DNA from 3 places in the Streptomyces sp. NPDC026394 genome. Region 3 is predicted to be linked to each of the others. Evidence: predicted binding sites of a transcription regulator. Region 3 holds the regulator's gene; each other region holds the start of a gene.
The links. The regulator HrcA, encoded in region 3, represses chaperone genes, less so after heat shock. The targets are predictions, from matches to a motif close to TTNGCACTCNGNNNNNCNGAGTGCNAA.
Positions count from the first base shown of each region.

Region 1: a site for HrcA is predicted at 2,166-2,192, ahead of groL (chaperonin GroEL). Genes of this name have one in related genera too.
Region 2: a site for HrcA is predicted at 3,245-3,271, ahead of groES (co-chaperone GroES). Genes of this name have one in related genera too.

Region 1 covers NZ_JBVHPX010000013.1:126,225-131,005, reverse strand. Annotated here, with positions in the region: gene thrC (threonine synthase) at 1-870, shown strand, start outside; gene ACZ4QV_RS27255 (MoaD/ThiS family protein) at 1,048-1,326, shown strand; gene ACZ4QV_RS27250 (cold-shock protein) at 1,766-1,969, shown strand; gene groL (chaperonin GroEL) at 2,344-3,966, shown strand; gene ACZ4QV_RS27240 (SDR family NAD(P)-dependent oxidoreductase) at 4,170-4,781, shown strand, end outside.
Region 2 covers NZ_JBVHPX010000003.1:451,344-456,124, reverse strand. Annotated here, with positions in the region: gene ACZ4QV_RS10380 (LCP family protein) at 1-489, opposite strand, end outside; gene ACZ4QV_RS10375 (sensor histidine kinase) at 632-2,122, opposite strand; gene ACZ4QV_RS10370 (response regulator transcription factor) at 2,112-2,792, opposite strand; gene groES (co-chaperone GroES) at 3,418-3,726, shown strand; gene groL (chaperonin GroEL) at 3,830-4,781, shown strand, end outside.
Region 3 covers NZ_JBVHPX010000002.1:373,052-377,832, reverse strand. Annotated here, with positions in the region: gene ACZ4QV_RS05890 (DUF3097 domain-containing protein) at 1-251, opposite strand, end outside; gene ACZ4QV_RS05885 (MBL fold metallo-hydrolase) at 280-1,014, opposite strand; gene hrcA (heat-inducible transcriptional repressor HrcA) at 1,267-2,283, shown strand; gene dnaJ (molecular chaperone DnaJ) at 2,284-3,420, shown strand; gene ACZ4QV_RS05870 (nitronate monooxygenase) at 3,655-4,781, shown strand, end outside.

The sequences.
Region 1 (4,781 bases), on a different contig from region 3:
TTCGGCTTCACCACCCTGTCCTGCTCCTCCACCGGCAACCTCGCCGGGGCGGTCGGCGCCGCGGCGGCCCGGGCCGGCTTCCGCTCCTGTGTGTTCATCCCGCACGACCTGGAGGCGGGCAAGGTCGTCATGGCCGCGGTGTACGGCGGCGAGCTGGTCGGCATCGAGGGCACCTACGACGACGTCAACCGCTTCTGCTCGGAGCTGATCGGCGACCCGCTCGGCGAGGGCTGGGGCTTCGTGAACGTGAACCTGCGCCCGTACTACGGAGAGGGCTCCAAGACGCTCGCCTACGAGATCTGCGAACAGCTCGGCTGGCGGCTGCCGGACCAGATCGTCGTCCCGATCGCCTCCGGCTCCCAGCTCACCAAGATCGACAAGGGGCTGAAGGAGCTGATCGCGCTCGGGCTGGTCGAGGACAAGCCGTACAAGATCTTCGGCGCCCAGGCCGAAGGCTGTTCCCCGGTCTCCACCGCCTTCAAGGCGGGCCACGACGTCGTACGGCCGCAGAAGCCGGACACCATCGCCAAGTCGCTGGCCATCGGCAACCCGGCCGACGGCCCGTACGTGCTCGACATCGCCCGGCGCACCGGCGGCGCGGTGGAGGACGTCAACGACGAGCAGGTGGTCGACGCGATCAAGCTGCTGGCCCGTACGGAGGGCATCTTCGCCGAGACCGCCGGCGGGGTGACCGTGGGTGTCACGAAGAAGCTGATCGAGGACGGGCTGCTCGACCCGGCGCTGACCACCGTCGTGCTCAACACCGGCGACGGCCTCAAGACGCTGGACGCCGTGGCGCCGACGACCGGGCCCTCGGCCACCATCCGCCCGAGCCTGGAGGCGTTCCGCGCCGCCGGCCTGGCGCGCTGACCGCCGCGCGCGGCCGTACACACCCGTACGCGGTCGCGCGCACCCGTACGCGTCGGCACACACCGGCACGCGTCCGCACACCACGACACGCGCCGGCGTACCTCCGTCCGCGCCCGCGGCCACCGGTACGCCCGCCGCCCTTACGCACTCCTCCCGCGAGCTGGAAGGCAGAACACCATGAGCGTCAACGTCCGCATCCCGACCATCCTGCGCACCTACACTGGCGGTCAGGCCGAGGTCCCCGCCGAGGGGGCGACCCTCTCCGAGGTCATCCAGAACCTGGAGCAGAACCACGCCGGCATCGCGGCCCGCGTCTTGGACGACACCGGCAAGCTGCGGCGCTTCGTGAACGTCTACGTCAACGACGACGACGTGCGCTTCGAGCAGGGCCTGGCGACGCCGACGCCGGACGGCGCGGGCGTCTCGATCATCCCGGCGGTGGCCGGCGGCTGCTGAGCCGGTCGCCCGGGACGCCGTAACGATCTTTTTCGGCCCTTCCCCGGCCCGACGGCTGGAATCGCCCTGTCCGCCACGAAGCGGACGGGGCGATTCCGTGTTGTTAAAGGCGATACAGTTGGGGTGATTCCTCGTCCAGCGCGTGCCGAACGCATATGAGAGCCCGGCAAGTTGTGCGCGAAGTGTGGACATGATTTGTCGTGTTGGTGAGCTTTGCCCGGCCCGACTTGCCCTGCCGAATGGGCTTTTCTCCGTATATTTGCGATTGTTCGCGAGAAGAATTCTCGTCCGACTGACCTGTTGCGCTGGGCAGTTGGACAGATACATTCAGCGGCGGTCGACGCGTTCCGGCGCACACCCCCTCCTGTCGGGGGGTGAGGTCTGACCCGGGTCCGCGGAGTGCGGTCCTGTGCAAGGGCCAGTAATAGGGGAGTTAGGCATGGCTCAGGGCACCGTCAAGTGGTTCAACGCGGAGAAGGGGTACGGCTTCATCGCGGTCGACGGTGGTGCGGATGTATTCGTCCACTACAGCGCGATCCAGATGGACGGTTACCGCACCCTTGAGGAGGGTCAGCGGGTCGAGTTCGAGATCTCGCAGGGCCAGAAAGGGCCGCAGGCGGACATGGTCCGCGTGGCCGGCTGAAGCGCCGACCGACTGCTGCGTACGAAGGTCCGCGTCCCCTGTGGGGGCGCGGGCCTTCTGTGTTTGGGTGGGGCGGGCGGGAGTGTCCCGGGGGAGGGCGGGGCGTCCGCCCGCGCCTGGTTTGGCACCCGCCCCCCATGGGGATGGCTCCCGCCAAGCCGCTTGCACTCTCATGGGTCGAGTGCTAATCATTGCGTTAGCACTCTACGAGTGAGAGTGACAGCTAAGGACCGACTCGGTGAGGTCCGCGGGCAGGTGGGGCAAGGAACCACCAGCTCACGAACCGTCCGTCGCGGGCGCCAGCGCGGTCCGGAGTATCCACCCTCCCCCAGACGCAGTCCGGGGGGACCCCCAGTCCGGGAGGACCACTTCACATGGCCAAGATCATCGCGTTCGACGAGGAGGCACGGCGCGGTCTCGAGCGCGGGATGAACCAGCTCGCCGACGCCGTCAAGGTCACCCTTGGCCCCAAGGGCCGCAACGTCGTCCTCGAGAAGAAGTGGGGCGCCCCCACGATCACCAACGATGGTGTGTCCATCGCCAAGGAGATCGAGCTCGAGGACCCGTACGAGAAGATCGGCGCCGAGCTGGTCAAGGAGGTCGCGAAGAAGACGGACGACGTCGCCGGTGACGGCACGACGACCGCGACCGTCCTGGCCCAGGCCCTGGTCCGCGAGGGCCTGCGCAACGTGGCCGCCGGCGCCAACCCGATGGCCCTCAAGCGCGGCATCGAGCGCGCCGTCGAGGCCGTCTCCGCCGCCCTGCTGGAGCAGGCCAAGGACGTGGAGACCAAGGAGCAGATCGCTTCGACCGCCTCCATCTCCGCCGCCGACACCCAGATCGGCGAGCTGATCGCCGAGGCCATGGACAAGGTCGGCAAGGAAGGCGTCATCACCGTCGAGGAGTCCCAGACCTTCGGTCTGGAGCTGGAGCTCACCGAGGGTATGCGCTTCGACAAGGGCTACATCTCGGCGTACTTCGCCACCGACATGGAGCGTATGGAGGCGTCGCTCGACGACCCGTACATCCTCATCGTCAACTCGAAGATCTCCAACGTGAAGGACCTCCTTCCGCTGCTGGAGAAGGTCATGCAGTCGGGCAAGCCGCTGCTGATCATCGCCGAGGACGTCGAGGGCGAGGCCCTGTCGACCCTGGTCGTCAACAAGATCCGCGGCACCTTCAAGTCCGTCGCCGTCAAGGCCCCGGGCTTCGGCGACCGCCGCAAGGCCATGCTCGGCGACATCGCCATCCTCACCGGTGGCACGGTCATCTCCGAGGAGGTCGGCCTCAAGCTGGAGAACGCCGGTCTCGACCTGCTGGGCCGCGCCCGCAAGGTCGTCATCACCAAGGACGAGACCACCATCGTCGACGGTGCCGGTGACAGCGAGCAGGTCCAGGGCCGCGTCAACCAGATCCGCGCCGAGATCGAGAACAGCGACTCGGACTACGACCGCGAGAAGCTCCAGGAGCGTCTGGCGAAGCTGGCCGGCGGCGTGGCCGTCATCAAGGCCGGTGCCGCCACCGAGGTCGAGCTCAAGGAGCGCAAGCACCGCATCGAGGACGCCGTGCGCAACGCGAAGGCGGCCGTCGAGGAGGGCATCGTCGCCGGCGGTGGCGTCGCCCTGCTGCAGGCCTCCTCGGTCTTCGAGAAGCTGGAGCTGGAGGGTGACGAGGCCACCGGTGCCGCCGCTGTGAAGCTGGCGCTGGAGGCTCCGCTGAAGCAGATCTCCGTCAACGGCGGTCTTGAGGGCGGCGTCGTGGTGGAGAAGGTGCGCAACCTGGCCGTCGGCCACGGTCTGAACGCCGCGACCGGCGAGTACGTCGACATGATCGCCGAGGGCATCATCGACCCCGCCAAGGTCACGCGCTCCGCGCTGCAGAACGCCGCGTCGATCGCCGCGCTGTTCCTGACCACCGAGGCCGTCATCGCCGACAAGCCGGAGAAGGCCGCCGCGGCCGCTCCGGGCGGCATGCCGGGCGGTGACATGGACTTCTGATCCTCCCGGATCATCGTCCTCAGATCGCTGGGGCGGCACTCCTCCTCCCAGGGGGGTGCCGCCCCGGCGGCGTTTCGGGGGCATTCCGGTACGGCCGTCCGAGCGGTCACCGGTACGGCCTTCTGTACGGCCGGGGCGCACCGCTGCCGATTCCGTACGGCGGTCCTTGCACTGACCCCGGCCCGACGGGGCACGATCGCCCTATGACGACTCGAAACGGGCAGACCGCCCGACCGGACCGGTTCCCCGCGGACACCGTCGCCCTGATCACCGGCGGCAGCAGCGGAGTGGGCCTGGCAGCCGCGCGGCGGCTGCTCGCGGACGGCGCGCGGGTGGTGGTGTGCGGCCGCGACGAGCGCCGCCTGGACGCCGCCGTGGCGCACTTGAAGGAGCGGGCGCGGGAGGCGGTGACGGGCGGCGAGGCGGCCGTTGCGGATGCGACGGCGACGGGCCCGGGGGCGGCCGGTGGCGCGGCGGACCGGGTGTTCGGCGTACGGGCCGACACGGCCTCCGTCGCCGACCTGGACGCCGCGGTCGAAGCGGTACGCGACCGCTTCGGGCACCTCGACATCATCTTCGCCAACGCGGGCCGGTACGCCGCCGCGCCTTTCGAGGAGATCACCGAGGCCGACTTCGACCGGGCGGTCGGCGTGAACTTCAAGGGCGTGTTCTTCACCGTCCAGCGGGCGCTCCCGCTGCTGCGGGACGGCGGCGCGGTGGTCATCAACGCCTCGTCGCTCGTGCAACGCGGGCAGGCGGACGCCACCCTGCACTCCGCGACCAAGGCCGCCGCGCTCAACCTCGCCCGGACGCTC
Region 2 (4,781 bases), on a different contig from region 3:
GATCTGCGCCCGGCGGCCGGCCTCCCGCCCCTCGTGCTCCAGCCGGTCGTGATCCGTGACGCCCTGCCGCGCCAGCCGCTCCTCCGCCGCGGCCTTGGCCAGCCCGTACGCCTTCTTGATCTTGTCCTTGCCGTGCCCCGGAATGTCCACGAGATCGTCGCGGGGAATCGAGAACGCAGTGGCCCGCCCCCCACCGGCAGGTACATGCAACAGCATCAGCGTGTTGGTGTTGTAACCGCCGATGTCCGACGAGGCGCCCGCGTGCAGCTTCTCCAGCACGTCCTTCGGCAGGTCGTTCCCGTTCTGGTCCTTACGGCTGTCCAGTCCCATCAGCAGGATGTTGACCGCCCCGCCGGACGATCTGGGCGCCCCGTCGCCGAGCGCCCGCGACGAGCCGATCCGCGCGGCGAGATCCCGGTAGAAGTACCACCCGGCGCCCGCCGTGCCCAGCAGGAGCACGGCGACGCACAGGGCCAGCCTGCGCAACACGACACGGCGCCGGCGCCTGTGCCCTCGCGGGTGGGCGGTGTCCGGAGCGGTGGGCCTGCGACGGTGCTTCATCCGAACAGGCTGACGGCCCGCCGCTGAAGAAAATCTGAAAGTCCTGAAGACCCGCTCAGGAGTAACCGCCTCAGGCGGGCCGCCCCCCGTCAGAAACCCCCGGGCCCCCGCTGCCCCCGGTCCGTACGGGCAACACGGCCACGAAGCGGGCACCGGCCCGCCCGTCCTCCCGCCCCCGCACGGTCAGCTCCCCGCCGTGCGCGCGGGCGACCCCCCGGGCGATGGCCAGCCCCAGCCCCGTACCGCCGGTCTCCCGGTCACGCGCCGCGTCGAGCCGGGCGAACCGCTCGAAGACCTTCCCCCGGTCCGCCTCCGGAACGCCTGGCCCGTCGTCCACGACTTCCAGTACAGCCCGGTCGACGGCACCATCGTGTCCGCCTTCCTCCCCCCGCGCCACGACCCGCACCTCGGACGCCGCATACCGCAGCGCGTTGTCGACCAGGTTGGTCAGCAGACGCTCCAGTTGCGCCGGATCACCCCGCACAGGAACGGGTTCACCGGCCTCCACGACCAGCCGCGCCCCACCGCCGCCGCCCGGACGGCGCGCGGCCTCCTCCGCCGCCAGCAACGCCAGATCCACCGGCTCCGCACCACGCGGGGCATGCGCGTCGAGCCGCGCGAGAAGCAGCAGGTCAGCGGCGATCCGCTGTAGACGCTCGGTGTCCCGCAGCGCCGCGCGTACGGACTCCTGATGCTCGCTGTCGCTGTCGCTGCCACCGGTCCCGCCAGCGAGCGCCACCTCCAGCCGGGACCGCACCGCCGCGATCGGATTGCGCAGTTCGTGCGACGCGTCCGCGACGAACTGGCGCTGCCGGGTGACGGCCTGCTCCAGCCGGTCCAGGGTGGCATTGACCGTACGGGCCATCAGCGCGATCTCGTCACCGCCCGCCGGATCCGGCACCCGCCGGTCCAGCTCGCTCTCACTCACAGCGGCCAGCTCGGTCCTGATGGCGGTCACCGGGCGCAGCGCCAGCCCCGTCACCGCCCACGCGATGGCGGCGGCCAGCGCGATCAGCGGCGGGGCGCTGGCCAGCAGGGCCACGCCGATGGCGTGGGTCGCGTCGTCCACGTCCGAGAGCACGGTCACGGCGTACACGTACCGCTCCTGCCCGCCGCCGCCGGGCGGCGACGCCCGGACCACCACCACGTCCGCGCGCGCACCGCCCGCCGCCGCGGCGGGGGAGCCGGTCAGCACGCGGTCGGCGGAATCCTGGCCCGGCGACGGGCGCAAGCCCCGCAACTCGGCGGTCAGCGGTTCGGCGGTACGGAGACTGGTCGCGACGACCCGCCCCGTCGCGTCCAGGACCAGCACCAGATCGACGCCGTCGGCGGGCGAAGGCAGCACCTCCGGCAGGGCACCGGTGTCCGCCTGCGCGGCGACCTTACGGGCCGCCACCTCGGTACGACTGGTGGTGTTGTCCAGAAGGTTGGCGCGCAACAACGCGTAGAGCCATCCACCCCCGACGGCCAGCAGGAGGCCCATCGCGAGCGCCGCGGCCACGGCGGTGCGGCCGCGCACGGACGCGGGCCCGGGCCGGAACCGGCGTTTCTCAGCCGTCATCGGGCGCCATCCGGTAACCCGTCCCGTGCACGGTACGGATGGAATGGCGGCCGAACGGCACATCCACCTTCTTGCGCAGCGACGAGACGTACACCTCGACGATGTTGGGGTCCACGTCGGCCGGCGAGTCCCACACCTCGTCGAGGATGTCCCGCTTGGCGACCGCCTGCCCCTCGCCCGCCATGAGACAGCGCAGCACGCCCAGTTCGCGGGCGGTCAGCTCGATGTCCGTGTCACCGCGGCGACAGCGCCGGGCATCGGCGTCCAGAGTGAGATCACCGCTCTGCAGCGTCCGGGGCCGCTCGGCGGCCCGCCCACGCCGGGTGAGCGCCCGCAGCCGGGCCAGCAGCACAACGAACGAAAACGGCTTGGTCAGATAATCGTCGGCGCCCGCGTCCAGCCCTTCGGCCACGTCGTACTCGCCGTCCTTGGCGGTCAGCATCAGCACAGGCGTCCAGTCGTCCCGGCGCCGCAGCCGCCCACAGATCTCGTACCCGCTGGGCCCCGGCAGCATCACATCCAGCACGATCGCGTCGTACACCCCCGCCAACGCGAGCTCCAGCCCCCGATGCCCGTCCCGGGCCACATCCACCCAGTGCCCCTCAGCAGCCAGCCCCCGCCGCAAGGAGTCGGCGAGCCCCTCTTCATCCTCCACGACCAGTATGTGCATGAACTCATTGTCCCGGTTCCGCCCTATTCCCGACAGGACGGACCGGAGGACCGCAGCAGTGGCGCCCACACCACGTGAGCCTCTCCGCCAGTCGAGCGCGCACCAGAACAATCGTTCTTTCCCACCCCCACAGACCTGGGCTCGCCAATCCGACCGGAGGGGGCGGGTAGGGGACCGTCCCCGCGGGCAGTCCGGACACTGGCCCACGTATCCGATGCACCTCAGCTAAAGGACGCCGTGGGGAGCTAAAGGATGCCTTGGGGGTACCCCCGGCCGAAGGCTGGGGGAGAGTTGGCCCCCTACGCGCCCCCGCCGCCCCCACAACGAACCCCGTCCGAGCCCAGGTCACCCCACAACCCCCGCGCGAAGCGCAACCCAGGATTGCCAAGCCCCCCACCTGGGCAAGGTGCCCCACGAGCAGCCCCCCCCCGAAGAGACGCGCCGAAGGCGCATTGGCACTCCGCTTGACCGAGTGCTAACCGCGTCATAGTCTCGGCTCTGGCACTCTCCACCGGGGAGTGCCAAACACAGCGACGGGCAGGTCCGGCACCCGCGACGACGGATCGACCTGGTCGCCACCTCAGACAGTTAACCCCGTGAGATCTCCGAAGGGGGAGGTCGGATCGTGACGACCGCCAGCTCCAAGGTTGCCATCAAGCCGCTCGAGGACCGCATCGTGGTCCAGCCGCTCGACGCCGAGCAGACCACGGCTTCGGGCCTGGTCATTCCCGACACCGCGAAGGAGAAGCCCCAGGAGGGCGCCGTCCTCGCCGTGGGTCCGGGCCGCTTCGAGAACGGCGAGCGCCTGCCGCTCGACGTCCAGGTGGGTGACGTCGTTCTCTACAGCAAGTACGGCGGCACCGAGGTGAAGTACAACGGCGACGAGTACCTCGTCCTCTCGGCGCGCGACGTGCTCGCGATCATCGAGAAGTAATTCACCGAAGATTGCCTAGTTCTGCGCCCCTGGTTCCCGCGTCTAAACAACCGGTATCCCGGGGCGCAGTTCGTTGCAGAGAACGACTAAGGACACGTAACTCATGGCGAAGATCCTGAAGTTCGACGAGGACGCCCGTCGCGCCCTTGAGCGCGGCGTCAACAAGCTTGCCGACACCGTGAAGGTGACGATCGGCCCCAAGGGCCGCAACGTCGTCATCGACAAGAAGTTCGGCGCCCCGACCATCACCAACGACGGTGTGACCATCGCCCGTGAGGTCGAGGTCGACGACCCGTACGAGAACCTCGGCGCGCAGCTGGTGAAGGAGGTGGCGACCAAGACCAACGACATCGCTGGTGACGGCACCACCACCGCCACCGTGCTGGCGCAGGCGCTGGTCCGTGAGGGCCTGCGCAACGTCGCCGCGGGTGCTTCCCCGGCCGCCCTGAAGAAGGGCATCGACGCCGCGGTCAAGGCCGTGTCCGAGGACCTCCTCGCGACCGCCCGCCCGATCGACGAGAAGTCCGACATCGCGGCCGTCGCCGGTCTGTCCGCGCAGGACAAGCAGGTCGGCGAGCTGATCGCCGAGGCGATGGACAAGGTCGGCAAGGACGGTGTGATCACCGTCGAGGAGTCCAACACCTTCGGTCTGGAGCTGGACTTCACCGAGGGCATGGCCTTCGACAAGGGCTACCTCTCGCCGTACATGGTCACCGACCAGGAGCGGATGGAAGCGGTCCTGGAGGACCCGTACATCCTCATCCACCAGGGCAAGATCGGCTCGATCCAGGACCTGCTGCCGCTGCTGGAGAAGGTCATCCAGGCCGGCTCCTCCAAGCCGCTGCTGATCATCGCCGAGGACGTCGAGGGCGAGGCCCTGTCGACCCTGGTCGTCAACAAGATCCGCGGCACGTTCAACGCCGTCGCCGTCAAGGCGCCCGGCTTCGGTGACCGCCGCAAGGCGATGCTCGGCGACATGGCCGCCCTGACCGGCGCGACCGTCATCGCCGAGGAGGTCGGCCTCAAGCTCGACCAGGCCGGTCTGGACGTGCTGG
Region 3 (4,781 bases):
CGTACGAGGGTGACGGCCTTGCCGTCCAGGAGGAAGCCGCGCGCGGTCATCGGGAAGACCCGGTGCTTGCCGAAGCGGTCCTCCAGGGTGACGGTCGGGCCTTCGGCGGTCTTCTCGCAGCGGACGACCGCGCCGCAGAATCCGGTGACGGCTTCTTCGACGACCAGGTCCGGTTCGGCCTCGACCTCGGGGGCCGGCTGCTGCTTCTTCCACGGCGGGGTGAGGTCCGGGCCGTACTCTCTGCTGCGCATTGGACAGACGATAAGAAGGGATGGCCGGTCAGTACCGCGACACGCCGAAGCGGCGGCTCAGCGCGTCGCGTTGCTCACGGACGAATCGGGCATCCACGACAGCTCCGTGCCCCGGTACGTACACCGCGTCCTCGCCGCCGAGGGCCAGCAGCCGGTCCAGGGCGGCGGGCCACCGGCCGGGGATCGCGTCCGGTCCGGCCTGGGGTTCGCCGGACTCCTCGACCAGGTCGCCGCAGAAGACGACCTCGGGCGAGCCGTGCGTGCCGGGGACCAGGACGACCAGGTCGTGCGCGGTGTGGCCGGGGCCGACGTTGGCGAGCAGGACCTGCCGGTCGCCGAGGTCGACGGTGCGTTCGCCGGAGACGAGGTGGTGCGGGGTCACGAGCAGGTCGGCGGCCTCCGCGGCGGCGTCCGGGTCCACGCCGTGCGACACCGCGTCGCGCCGCAGGTCGTCCTGGGCCCGCGGCAGGAACTCGTCGAGCCCGGCCGCGCCGAAGACCTGGACGCCCGCGAAGGCCGCGGTGCCCAGCACATGATCGAAATGGGGATGGGTCAGCGCGACATGTGTCACGTTCCGCCCCGTGATGCCGCGTAGCTGCCGGCGCAGCTCGGCGCCGTCCCGGAGCGTCGCGCCGGTGTCGACGATCAGCACGCCGGACGAGCCGACGACGGCGCCGGCCGTCTCGTCCCAGCCGGGCATCCGGCGCCGGCCGACGCCCGCGCCGAGCCGTTCCCACCCGGCCTCTTCCCAAGTCGTACGCATACCGAGACGCTAGCCGTATCGCGATAGCGTTGCCCGCCGGACCGGGAGGTTCCGGATGCCCGGCGGCATACGGGGTACGCATTTCGCGGGAGCCCGGAGCACGACTCCGGTACCGCCGCCCTTGCCCTGCCCGTGCGACCCGGCCGTACACTTGGTCAGGGTCTGGCACTCGGCCCTGATGAGTGCCAGGGAAGACGACCCGGAAGAACCCGGCCGCGCGCCGGTGACACGGCCGGACTGGAGGTGTGCGCGATGCTCAGTGAACGCAGACTCGAAGTGCTGCGCGCCATCGTCCAGGACTATGTCGGGACCGAGGAGCCGGTCGGCTCCAAGGCGCTGACCCAGCGGCACCAGCTCGGTGTCTCACCCGCCACGGTCCGCAACGACATGGCCGCGCTGGAGGACGAGGGCTTCATCGCCCAGCCGCACACGAGCGCCGGGCGCATCCCGACGGACAAGGGCTACCGCCTCTTCGTCGACAAGCTGGCCGGCGTCAAGCCGCTGTCCAGCCCCGAGCGGCGCGCCATCCAGAACTTCCTGGACGGTGCCGTCGACCTGGACGACGTCGTGGGCCGTACGGTACGGCTGCTGGCGCAACTGACGCGGCAGGTCGCCGTCGTGCAGTACCCGTCGCTGACCCGGTCCACGGTGCGGCACGTGGAACTGCTGTCGCTGGCGCCGGCCCGGCTGATGCTGGTGCTGATCACGGACACCGGCCGGGTAGAGCAGCGCATGGTGGACTGCCCGGCGCCGTTCGGCGAGACCTCCTTGGCGGATCTGCGGGCGCGGCTGAACAGCCGCGTGGTGGGGCGGCGGTTCACGGACGTGCCGCAGCTCGTGCAGGATCTCCCGGAGTCCTTCGAGCAGGAGGACCGGGGCACGGTCTCGACAGTGCTGTCCGTGTTGCTGGAGACTCTGGTGGAGGAGACCGAAGAGCGGCTGATGATCGGCGGCACCGCCAATCTCACGCGCTTCGGGCACGATTTCCCACTGACCATCCGGCCGGTGCTGGAGGCACTGGAGGAGCAGGTGGTGCTCCTCAAACTGCTGGGGGAGGCCAAGGACTCCGGCATGACCGTACGCATCGGGCATGAGAATGCCCATGAGGGCCTGACGTCCACATCGGTCGTCGCGGTCGGTTACGGTTCGGGCGACGAGGCAGTCGCCAAACTCGGCGTGGTCGGACCGACCCGCATGGACTACCCCGGAACGATGGGAGCGGTACGCGCAGTGGCACGTTACGTCGGACAGATCCTCGCGGAGTCGTAAGTGGCCACGGACTATTACGCGGTCCTGGGCGTACGACGCGATGCCTCGCAGGACGAGATCAAGAAGGCTTTCCGGCGGCTGGCCCGCGAGCTGCACCCGGATGTGAACCCGGATCCGAAGACCCAGGAGCGGTTCAAGGAGATCAACGCCGCTTACGAGGTGCTGTCGGACCCGCAGAAGAAGCAGGTCTACGACCTGGGCGGCGACCCCCTCTCGCAGGCGGGTGGCGGCGGCGGGGCCGGCGGCTTCGGCGCGGGCTTCGGCAACTTCTCCGACATCATGGACGCGTTCTTCGGCACGGCCTCGCAGCGCGGACCCCGGTCCCGCACGCGGCGCGGCCAGGACGCCATGATCCGGCTGGACGTCGAACTGGACGAGGCGGCCTTCGGGACCACCAAGGACATCCAGGTGGACACCGCCGTCGTCTGTACGACCTGTTCGGGAGAGGGCGCGGCGCCGGGCACCTCGGCGCAGACCTGTGACATGTGCCGCGGCCGCGGTGAGGTCTCGCAGGTCACCCGGTCCTTCCTGGGCCAGGTCATGACGTCGCGGCCGTGCCCGCAGTGCCAGGGCTTCGGTATGGTCGTGCCGACCCCGTGCCCGGAATGCGCCGGCGACGGCCGGATCCGCTCCCGCCGTACGCTCACGGTCAAGATCCCGGCCGGTGTGGACAACGGCACCCGCATCCAGCTCGCGGGCGAGGGCGAGGTCGGTCCCGGCGGCGGCCCGGCCGGCGACCTGTACGTGGAGATCCACGAACTGTCGCACCCGACGTTCCAGCGGCGCGGCGACGACCTGCACTGCACGGTCACCATCCCGATGACGGCGGCGGCGCTGGGCACCAAGTGCCCGCTGGAGACGCTGGACGGCGTGGAGGAGATCGACATCCGGCCCGGCACCCAGTCCGGCCAGTCGATCCCGCTGCACGGCCGCGGCGTCACCCACCTGCGCGGCAACGGGCGCGGCGACCTCATCGTGCACGTCGAGGTCATCACGCCGTCCAAGCTGGACGCGGAGCAGGAGGAGCTGCTGCGGCGGCTCGCCAAGCTCCGCGGCGAGGAACGCCCGACGGGGCAGTTCCAGCCGGGCCAGCAAGGGCTGTTCTCGCGGCTGAAGGATGCGTTCAACGGGCGGTAGGCGGGTTGTCGTGCCGGGGGTCCGGGGGTCGTCCCCCGGACAGGCACGGCAGCGGGCGGTGACCCCACGTCCGGCACACGGCGGCGGTCGGGCTTGAGTCCGGCCGCCGTTCGTCGTCCGGTGTCCCCGGAGCCCTCGGCGCCTGCCCGAACTGCCCTGATCGCCGGACGTGTTTGATCTTGGTGGGTCCGGGCCCGGTTCGGGCACCCGCGTGCGGCGTGACACGATGTGGGCATGCCCACAGCGCTGACCGATCTCTGCCGTCATCCGATCGCGCAGGCCCCCATGGCAGGCGGCGTCGCCCGCCCGGAGCTGGCCGCCGCCGTCAGCGGCGCCGGCGGACTCGGCTTCCTGGCCGCCGGGTACAAGACCGCGGACGGCATGTATCAGGAGATCAAACAGCTACGTGGGCTCACCGACCGCCCCTTCGGTGTGAACCTCTTCATGCCGCAGCCCTCGCTGGCCGACAACGCGGCCGTCGAGGTCTACCGTGAGCAGCTCGCGGGCGAGTCGGCCTGGTACGAGACGCCGCTGGACGACATCGATCCGTACGAAGGTGTCGACGACGGGTACGAGGCGAAGCTCGCCATCCTGCGCGAGGACCCGGTTCCGGTCGTCTCCTTCCACTTCGGGTGTCCGACCCGCGCCGTCCTCGACGGGTTCGCCAAGGTCGGTACGTACACGATCGTCACCGCCACCACGGCGGCCGAGGCGCAGGCCGCGCAGTGGTCCGGCGCCGACGCGGTCTGCGTCCAGGGCATCGAGGCCGGCGGCCACCAGGGCACCCACCGCGACGACCCGCAGGCCGACGGCACGGGTGCCGGGGTCGGGCTGCTGTCGCTGATCGCGCAGGTGCGGGAGGCCGTGCAGATACCGATCGTCGCGGCCGGCGGTCTGATGCGCGGCTCGCAGATCGCCGCGGTGCTGGCGGCGGGCGCGTCGATGGCGCAGCTCGGTACGGCGTTCCTGGTCACCCCGGAGTCCGGCGCGAATCCGCTGCACAAGCAGGCGATGACCAACCCCCTGTTCACGCGGACCGAGCTGACCCGGGCCTTCTCCGGGCGCCCGGCCCGCAGCCTGGTGAACCGGTTCCTGCGCGAGCACGGCCCGTACGCCCCGGCCGCCTATCCGGCCGTGCACCACCTCACCTCGGGCCTGCGCAAGGCCGCCGCCAAGACCGGCGACGCGCAGGGCATGGCGCTGTGGGCGGGCCAGGGGCACCGGTTGGCGCGGGAGCTGCCGGCCGGGCAACTGGTCGAGGTGCTGGTGGCCGAACTGGAGGCGGCGCGCGCCGAATCGGTCCGGGAAGACGCGCGGGGCTCCGGTGCGCCGGAGAGCTACCAGGCCGGTCCGGGGCTCCC